3 regions of the Arthrobacter sp. TMP15 genome follow, and region 3 is predicted to be linked to each of the others. Evidence: riboswitches for the same ligand, from Rfam matches in the RefSeq annotation. Region 3 holds a riboswitch; each other region holds the start of a gene.
The links. Region 3 has a riboswitch for S-adenosylmethionine ahead of AAFM46_RS03320 (hypothetical protein). Riboswitches for the same ligand answer to the same signal wherever they lie in the genome.

Region 1 (3,203 bases), 1.7 Mb from region 3:
ATCAGCTTGTGATTGTTGTGGCAGCGGCCAACCCCGAACCCCGCACCGGATTTATCGACAGGGCGCTGGTTGCCGCCTATGACTCAGGCATCTCTCCCCTGCTCCTGATCACCAAAACCGACATCAAGGATCCAGCCGAGCTGCTGGCCAACTACGAGCACTTGGAAATGACTGTCATTATCAGCCGAACAGCTGCCGATGGCGCCTCGGGTATTGACGCCCGCAGCGACGACGGCGACTCCGCTCTGCTTGCCGGCGGTGCTGTTGCCCAGCTGCATGGCTACCTTGACGGCAAGGTCAGCGTGATGGTGGGTCACTCAGGCGTCGGAAAATCGACCATGGTCAATGCACTGACCGGTTCACAACGAGCCACCGGTGGCGTGAATGCCGTCACGGGCCGTGGACGGCACACATCCTCCTCAGCCTTGGCACTGCAGCTCCAAGGCGGCGTACCAGGGTCATGGATCATTGATACCCCAGGCATCCGGTCCTTTGGTTTAGCCCATGTGAATCCGGACAGAATTTTGGCCGCCTTCCCTGACTTACAACCCGGCACCGACAACTGCGAACGGGGCTGCAAGCACAACAGCGTAGCCGTCAATTGCGGCTTGGACCCCTATGTGGCTGCAGGGTTTGCCGGTGACGCCGGAGGCGCCCGCCTTGCTTCCTTGCGCCGCCTGCTAGGGACAAGCGATAGAACTGAAGGCCGTGCCGAGGCGAAAGAACTGGGCAGCATAGAGTAACTCTTTGGCTGCCTCTGCTTTTGGGGTCGCTGCCACTACGCGTCATCCCGGATTTTTCTCTCACTACAGATAGCGTGAAGCGTATGACGATCGCACCCCAAACGTATAACGATGACCTTCGCCTGGCGCATGTTCTTGCAGACAGCGTGGATTCGCTGACCATGTCCCGTTTCAAGGCCCTCGATCTGAGAGTTGAAACCAAGCCTGACCTGACACCTGTGACCGATGCGGACAAGGCTGCCGAGGAGTCCATCCGGAGCCAGCTCTCCAGAGTGCGCCCACGCGATGCCGTGTTGGGCGAGGAATTTGGCAGCAGCGGGCATGGGTCACGACGCTGGATTATTGACCCCATCGACGGCACCAAGAACTTTATGCGCGGCGTCCCGGTCTGGGCCACACTGATTGCCCTGGTTGAGGAAGGCGTCCCGGTTGTGGGCCTTGTCAGCGCCCCGGCACTGGGTAAACGTTGGTGGGCGGCTCAGGGCACAGGAGCTTACATGGGCAAATCCCTTGCCGCTGCAACACGCATCCGGGTCTCCAACGTCGCGGAGCTCAAGGACGCCTCCTTGTCCTACTCGTCTCTGACAGGCTGGGCGGAGCGCGGCAACCGCGACGAGTTCATCTCACTTACCGACGACGTCTGGCGTACCCGGGCCTACGGCGATTTTTGGTCTTACTGCATGGTGGCCGAAGGCAGTGTGGACATTGCCTGTGAGCCCGAACTGAACCTATACGATATGGCCGCACTGGTTCCTATCGTCACAGAGGCCGGTGGCCGCTTCACCTCTTTAGAGGGCGCAGACGGCCCCTTTGGCGGCAATGCCCTGGCGACCAACTCCATTTTGCACACCGAGGTGCTGCGACGCTTGAATCCCAATTGGGATGACTTGCTGGGTTAACTTTTCGAGGTTGCGCAGGTGAGTGCGGCGCTTTATGTAACGTAACAAATGCACTATCTGATTTCTTGGGCTAATCTCTTGTGCATAGGTCACGAGTGCCAGCGCTAAACCCCGGTTTGCTGGCCGGCAACCCTCCTTTCGCGGCGGGGTGCCCCGGGTGACGACCTGGCCAGACCGGAACGGTTTTGGCAAGCGCGGACTGCTTGGCACCCCCCCCAGGCGTCCTTCCGTCGAAGGAATCCTTGATGAGCAACGCCCTGTTGGAAAAAAACTCCCTCATAGAATCGCCGTTGTTGCCCGTTGTGGGTGATGAATTGCAGGCTCCCCTGATCCACGGCGGGCATGTGCGCTACGCCAACCTTGACTACGCAGCCTCCGCACCGGCCATCAACGAGGTAGCGGCCCACTTGAACGAGGTGCTGCCCTATTACGCCAGCGTGCACCGAGGAGCCGGCTTCGCCTCCCAGGTCAGCACCTCAGCTTATGAGAACGCGCGGAGGATTGTGGCGGATTTTGTGGGTGCACGCTCTGATGATTTGGTTATTTTCACCCGAAACACCACAGATTCGTTAAACCTTTTGGCAACGTGTGTGGAAAGCGTCTTGAAGCGCCTCGGGTATGCCGATGGCCGCTCCAACCTTCACGGTGAGGTGCTTTACCTGGACATCGAACACCATGCCAACCTGCTGCCATGGCAGGGCCTGCCACACCGTTCCGTTGTGGCGGCCGACAGCATCGCCTCGACCTTGGCCCGGGTAGAAACACAATTGCGTGCAGGTAATGTGCTTCTGCTGGCGGTTGCTGGCGCCTCCAACGTCACCGGGGAAGTCCTTCCCGTGAACGAGCTGGCCGCCTTGGCACACCGGTACGGGGCGCGCATTGTTGTGGACGCCGCTCAGCTGGCACCGCACCGCCGCATTGATCTGTCCGCTAGCGGAATCGATTACTTGGCTTTCTCCGGGCATAAACTCTACGCACCTTTTGGGGCTGGAGTGCTGGTAGGACGCCGCGACTGGCTCGATGCCGGCACGCCCCACCTGGCCGGCGGGGGTGCCGTGAAAGAGGTTCGGCTTGAATCCGTCACCTGGACCGATGGCCCTGCCCGGCATGAGGCCGGCTCCCCCAATGTTTTGGGCGCCGCCACACTGGCCAAAGCCGCGGCTATTTTGGGCTCCCTTGACCCCTTGGACTGGCACAACCACGAACAACTCCTGCGCAAGCACCTTGTCACTGGCCTGAACAACATAGCGGGTGTTAATGTTCACTCCCTGTTCAGTGATGCGCACTCGCACCCAGACTGCGGCAGCATCGGCGTCGTCAACTTCTCCATTACCGGGTACGACGCCGGATTGGTCGCCGCGTACTTATCGGCAGAACACGGTGTGGGTGTCCGTGACGGTAAATTCTGTGCACATCCGCTGCTCAACAGGCTGGGACTTCCATCAGGCTCGCTCCGGGCCAGTTTTGGGGTGGGCTCACGTGTGGAGGACTCTCAGCGACTCCTTGACGGCATCACGACCCTCCTGCGTGATGGCATGTCCTGGGACTACGTGATCGATTC
Region 2 (3,203 bases), 570 kb from region 3:
AATCCCTCCTAGCCATTGACGGTGTCCCGCGCAAAATTCAGGCGCACCTTGACCGTTTTGCCGTATCCGCGAACACCATGAGCTTAGAGATACCCGCGGCAAAGGTATGGCAGGCGGCAATTACGACGGCGTTGCAGGCCTATGCTGGCGCCACCGACCAAGCCGTTGTGAAACTGGTAGCCACGCGTGGCCCCGAGGGAGCCAACACCGCCTCCGCTTGGGTGCAAGTCTCGGAAATTTCGCCAAAGCTGGCGCAACAAAGGGCCCAAGGTTTGGACGTTATTTTCTTGGAGCGTGGCTACGACAGCCAGATTGCCGCCCGCGCACCGTGGCTGCTGATGGGCGCTAAAACACTCTCCTACGCGCTCAACATGGCAGCCCTGCGGTATGCGCACCAGCAAGGTGCTGATGACGTGATCTTCACCAGCTCAGACGGATTGGTGTTGGAAGGCCCAACATCGTCGGTGCTTTTGGCCCACATTACAGATGAATTCGGTGCGCCCATCAAACGACTCATCACACCCCACTTAGACACGGGTATTTTGCCCGGCACCACCCAAGGGGCACTTTTTGCTGCTGCAAAGTCCGCCGGATGGGAGTTGGGATACGGCCCCGTTGCCCCAGCGGATTTGCTCGATGCAGACGCGGTGTGGCTCATCTCCAGCCTGCGCTTGTTGGCGCCGGTGAATACGATCGATGGCACGGAAATTGGTACCCCCAAGATCCGGGCAGAACTGAGCACCGAACTTGGGGAGCTATTGGCAAAAACCCTTTAGGTGGCACTAGCGACGGGCGCAATAGCGGGACGCAGCTTGTTTCCCAGCGCAATCATCAACACACTCATGATCACAAAAGTAACCGCGATGATCAGGCAGGTCAACAAAACTGCACCGTAGCCGCCGTCGTCCGGGTTCAGGAACGGGTAGGCATACCAGTTGGTAGCCGCCCCACGAATCAGCGAATACGCCAGGTACACGAGCGGGAACACCATGGCGATCCCAACTCTTTTCAAGGGAATCCGCTGGCGAGGCGGTTGGATCAGCCAGTCTGCCACCACAACCACGGGCATCACATAGTGCAGCCATGTGTTGATCCATGGAAGTAACGCACCCAAATCCACATCGCGCAGCAGCGCCTGAAAAACGATACCAACCAACGCCATGCACACCACCGAAATACAGCGCAACAGCTGCCACACCGGGCCTAATTCTTTCCCGCGCCACGTCAGCACGGACTCTACAACGAGGACGACGGCGGCGAAGATGTTTGAGAGGTTGGTGAAGTAGCTGAAGAAGTTCAGCACACTGAAGCCGTGGCCGGCATGGATGCCCAGTTGGATTCCTACGGCGGTGAGGGCCACCGCTCCAAACAGGAAGCGGATAGCAGCAAATGTGCGGTGCGAAGTCATGGTTTCATAGTGCCAGTACAGTGGGCCGCGTGTCTGTAGCGCAGCCGTCATGTTCCGCCACACTTCCCAGTTTTTAGTATTGGCAAGGGATCGGTGTGTTAGCTTCAAAGTGAGTAATGAGTGCCAGTGTCAAGCCCTGACTTGCTGGCCGGCAACCCTCTTTCCGGCGGGGTGCCTCAGGTGAATACTCGGCAAATCAAGCTATCAACGGCTTAAGTTTGCAAGCGTGGACGTAACTTGCAGCGTGTATTTAGGAGCTCAGTTTCTAACTACCTGCACAGCTCCCCCTTGCAGCCCTCCGGCCATTTGCAATGAGGAGAAATCATGTCCACTGACCCATCCAGCTTGGCCTACAGGCTCATTACAGGTCCCGATGACCGTTCCTTTTGTGAGCGCATCTCAACGGCCCTGGATGAGGGCTATGTTTTGCACGGGGGTCCTGCGCTCACCTTCGATGGCAGCTCCGTGATCTGCGCCCAAGCGCTCATCCTCCCGCAGGCCGTTGCCACCAGTGACGCCGCAGTGGCCACGGCAATAGACGAGCTGGATACAGAGTTGGCACTTCATGGAGAGGTCATCAAATGAGCTACGCAGGGGATTTGCCGCCGGTAACAGCATGGGAGCATGTGGCGGCCGGCGCTGTTCTGTTGGATGTGCGCACCCGCAGTGAATGGGAGCATATTGGTGTTCCCGATACTTCCGCCCTTAATACCGAGCCGCTTTTTATCCAATGGAACCTTGCCGACGGCAGCCACAACCCCGAATTTTTGGCGCAGCTACAGGCCGCGGTACCCCGTCAGGCACCCCTTGTGGTGCTGTGCCGTTCGGGCGCCCGCTCCATTGCCGCTGCCGAGGCTGCTACGGCCGTCGGCTACACGGCGTACAACGTCTTGGAAGGCTTCGAAGGCGTCCCCGACCCCTACGGCGACAGGGTGATCAACGGCTGGAAGAACCAACAACTACCCTGGCGCTGAACCGCCGTCGCACTTTATGACACGCCACTGAGAGACCACCAGCGAAAGCCAAGGATACATAATTGAGCAACTTTAACCAGCACGCAGCCACCTGGGCAGAGGACACCCAAGCCGTACGGGGCGGCCTTGACCGCAGCAATTTTCAAGAAACCTCCGAAGCCCTCTTTTTAAACTCCGGCTTTGTGTATGAATCGGCGGAAGCCGCAGAAGCCGCTTTCACCGGCGAAACGGAGAGGTTTGTGTACTCCCGGTATGGGAACCCCTCAGTGGCCACCTTTCAGGAACGGCTGCGACTGTTGGAAGGTAAAGAAGCTTGCTTTGCGACGGCGTCGGGAATGTCTGCTGTATTCACCGCCTTGGGTGCATTACTGGCGGCCGGGGACCGCGTGGTTGCCTCACGCTCGCTCTTTGGCTCCTGCTTTGTCATCCTTAACGAACTGCTGCCGCGTTGGGGAGTGGAGACCGTGTTTGTTGACGGACCCGATTTGGATCAGTGGCGAACCGCCCTCTCGGTTCCCACAACAGCTGTGTTCTTTGAATCCCCCTCAAACCCCATGCAAGAAATCATCGATGTAGCGGCTGTGTGCGATCTTGCCCATGCAGCCGGTGCGCAGGTGGTGGCCGATAACGTTTTCGCCACTCCTCTCCTACAACGCTGCGGGGACTTTGGTGCTGACATTATTGTGTACTCGGGCACCAAACATATTGATGGCCAGGGCCGGGTATTGGGTGGCGCCATCTTAGGTACCCAGGAATTCATCCAGGGCCCCGTCAAAAACCTGATGCGCCACACCGGACCGGCATTATCTGCCTTCAACGCC
Region 3 (3,203 bases):
GGCCGCCGTGGTGCTCGGTGGCGCCTCCACAGTAGGAGGCGTGGGCCTCGGTTACAAGTTCGGCATCTCCGGTATGTGGCTGGTCATTGCCATCGGTGTTGGCGTGTTACTGCTCAGCCTGCTATTTGCCCCCACCCTGCAAAAGTTGAAGATCTACACAGTCTCACAGATGCTCAGCCTGCGTTACGGTCAAGAGAGCACCAAGTTCTCAGGCATAGTCATGCTCGCCTACACCATCATGATCTCGGCAACCTCTACAGGAGCCTATGCCACCATCTTTGTGGTCCTCTTCGGCTGGGACCGCTGGCTGGCTATCGCTGTAGGTGGAGCGATTGTGTTGCTGTACTCCACGATTGGCGGCATGTGGTCAATCACCCTCGCTGACCAGGTTCAGTTCATCATCAAGACCGTGGGTATCTTCTTGCTCATGCTGCCCTTCGCTTGGAACGCGGCAGGCGGCCTTGACGGCATCCGTGACCGCGTTGATGCGAGCTTCTTCCAGTGGGATGGAATCGGCGTCCAAACAATCATCACCTACTTTGTGGTCTACACCCTGGGGATGCTCATCGGTCAGGACATTTGGCAGCGCGTCTTCACCGCCCGCACCCCCGAAGTTGCCCGCTGGGGCGGTGCCACCGCCGGTATCTACTGCATCCTTTACGGTATTGCTGGCGCATTGATCGGAATGGCAGCATTTGTTGCGCTGCCCACCATTGACATTGCCAACCTGGGCAAGGATGTTGTTTACGCAGAAGTCGCCACCCAGTTACTGCCCCTGGGCATTGGTGGCATCGTCATGGCCGCGGCTGTGGCCGCCATGATGTCCACAGCATCCGGCTCACTCATTGCCGCAGCGACAGTTGCCCGCAAAGACGTTGTCCCCTACGTTGCCAGCTGGTTCGGCAAGAAAATTGACACCTCAGATTCGGCCAACCCGGAGCACGATGTTAACGCCAACCGTGCCTACGTCCTGGGCTTGGGTGTCCTCGTGGTTTTGATTTCCATTGTGGTCAACGACGTGGTCTTCGCGTTGACAATCGCCTACGACATTCTGGTTGGCGGTCTGCTCGTTGCCATCATCGGCGGCCTTGTTTGGAAGCGCGGTACCGGTCTTGGAGCTGCCTGGTCAATGGCAGTTGGCAGCGTAGTCACCATTGCCATGCTGGTGCTGTTCGCCACCGGAGTCATCTTCAGCGAAGACGGAATCTACGCCAACGAGCCCATCTACATTGGCTTGGCATCATCATTGCTTGTTTATGTTGTGGTCTCCCTGCTGACCCCGCGCACACCCGATCACATTCGCAAGGCTTGGGATGACCGACTCGCCGCAGCCGTCACAGACACCAACTCGGATGAAGTAGGCGCCCAGCTACAGAAGTAACAGCTCTTCTCCAGAGTACGACGGCGGTTGGTGACTAACATTTATTACCTCACCTGCCGCCGTCGTACTTTAAAGCGGTAGTCTGGAGCCAGCTTCATGAGATGCGATGCCAAGCTCCGACTTATCGCGCACCTTCCCCATGCTTCAAGGGTGGTTCGGATGAGGAAGTGACCGGCGGAAAATCTTCGCGGGTAAGAGCAAGCCAAAGGCATCCACCATGATTGCTACCTCCGTAGTCCCCGCATCACGTCAGCCGCCCACACGCCCTTCCGGCATCTCGGTTCTGCCCGCCGTGGACGTTATTCTGGGTTCTGTCACCTTCGCCACGCCCGGCGGCTACCACCGCTATCAGTGTCCGGCCCCAGAAGAGTTGGCCAATGCGCTGGCCCACGCAGTCCGCCCGGCTCAGTGGATTCCGGAAATAGGCACCCTGGTGATCACAGTTGCACAGACTCGGGTCAAAGCCGGGCGCCGGATAGGCTTTGGGCTCACAGCACACTAAGCCGCCAGTGACCCATAACGCTAGGGGTTTGGCCATTCAATGCTGACGATGACTGATCCCTGCTGTACTTCATCGCCTTCTGCTACCCGCAGCCTCACCGTGCCAGCGGCGGGCGCGTAAATCTCGGCGTCGATCTTATTGATGGCGATTTCGGCGAGTAATTGTTTTTCAGCAACCATCTCACCATCTGCAACGTGCCAGGTTGCCAGCACACCAGGCTCAGTTGCATCTCCTGTCATCATGGGAAAGAGGACTTCATTCACTTCGCTACCGCCTTTTCGAACCGTGGTCCCGATGCGCGGGGCCCATTGGCATCACAGCCTATGCGAGTTCACAGCCGAAAGTAATGGCGGGGCGTGCGGAGCTATTTCTTGTTCTTCGCTGCGGTTACTGCTGCTGCCCAGCTCGCGCCCAAGCCGGCACTAATGGTTGATGCCATGACCATCATGCCGGCGTTGGACTTGACCAGCCCGGCGATGAAGAGGGCCACCCTGCAAGCCAGTCCCATGGCGTTGCATCAACTGCACGAAAATACTTTCTATAATTTGTTTCTTGTGGGGGTAACTTCCGGGATCCCGAAACTTTTTCGCTAGGACTACCGGCCGGAAATCAGCCCGGATCCGGGCTACAGTAAGGGCTGACTTTAAGGAGTACGCCCACGTGTCTGAACCTATCCCCACACCAGCGCAGATCAAGCGGTGGCGCCAGTATTTGGCCGATGAGCGCGCCGAGGCTGCCGTCTACCGCGACCTGGCCAAGCGCCGTGACGGTGAAGAAAAGCTGATCCTGCTGGCGCTGGCCACAGCGGAAGGCCGCCACGAGAAACACTGGCTGGACTTACTCGGCGAGCATGTTGGCCCCCCTAGGCGTTCCTCAAATCGCAACCAAGTATTGGGTTTTCTGGCCCGCCGTTTCGGCTCTGTATTTGTGCTTGCCCTAGCGCAGCGTTCGGAATCAAGATCACCCTACGCAAGCGATGCTGACGCCACTGATGCCATGGCAGCCGATGAGTCAATCCATGAAGAAGTAATTCGTGGGCTCTCCGCCAGGGGCCGCACCAGGCTCTCCGGTTCTTTTCGGGCTGCCGTTTTTGGCGCCAATGACGGGCTCGTTAGCAACCTGTCGCTGGTGGTGGGCATGGCGGCCACCGGAGTTGGCAGCCAAGTGGTGCTCTTTAGCGGTATTGCCGGTTTGTTGGCAGGGGCATTGTCCATGGGCGCGGGAGAATTTGTGTCCGTGCGTTCTCAGCGGGAAATGCTTGACGCGTCAGCGCCAACTCAGATCACCCTCACAGCAGCGTCATCGCTTGACCTGGAAAAT

Region 1: linked by a shared signal. The riboswitch ahead of AAFM46_RS11785 (aminotransferase class V-fold PLP-dependent enzyme) and the one ahead of AAFM46_RS03320 (hypothetical protein) in region 3 are both predicted to bind S-adenosylmethionine.
Region 2: linked by a shared signal. The riboswitch ahead of AAFM46_RS00770 (DUF1737 domain-containing protein) and the one ahead of AAFM46_RS03320 (hypothetical protein) in region 3 are both predicted to bind S-adenosylmethionine.

The regions. Positions count from the first base shown of each region.
Region 1 covers NZ_CP154262.1:2,634,407-2,637,609, forward strand. The annotation lists gene rsgA (ribosome small subunit-dependent GTPase A) at 1-743, shown strand, start outside; gene hisN (histidinol-phosphatase) at 827-1,642, shown strand; SAM riboswitch class IV at 1,730-1,843, shown strand; gene AAFM46_RS11785 (aminotransferase class V-fold PLP-dependent enzyme) at 1,888-3,203, shown strand, end outside.
Region 2 covers NZ_CP154262.1:174,219-177,421, reverse strand. The annotation lists gene AAFM46_RS00780 (aminodeoxychorismate lyase) at 1-776, shown strand, start outside; gene AAFM46_RS00775 (Pr6Pr family membrane protein) at 773-1,408, opposite strand; SAM riboswitch class IV at 1,521-1,641, shown strand; gene AAFM46_RS00770 (DUF1737 domain-containing protein) at 1,733-1,993, shown strand; gene AAFM46_RS00765 (rhodanese-like domain-containing protein) at 1,990-2,382, shown strand; gene AAFM46_RS00760 (O-succinylhomoserine sulfhydrylase) at 2,445-3,203, shown strand, end outside.
Region 3 covers NZ_CP154262.1:746,579-749,781, reverse strand. The annotation lists gene AAFM46_RS03325 (sodium:solute symporter) at 1-1,381, shown strand, start outside; SAM riboswitch class IV at 1,474-1,585, shown strand; gene AAFM46_RS03320 (hypothetical protein) at 1,599-1,883, shown strand; gene AAFM46_RS03315 (lipoyl domain-containing protein) at 1,904-2,146, opposite strand; gene AAFM46_RS03310 (hypothetical protein) at 2,248-2,391, opposite strand; gene AAFM46_RS03305 (VIT1/CCC1 transporter family protein) at 2,544-3,203, shown strand, end outside.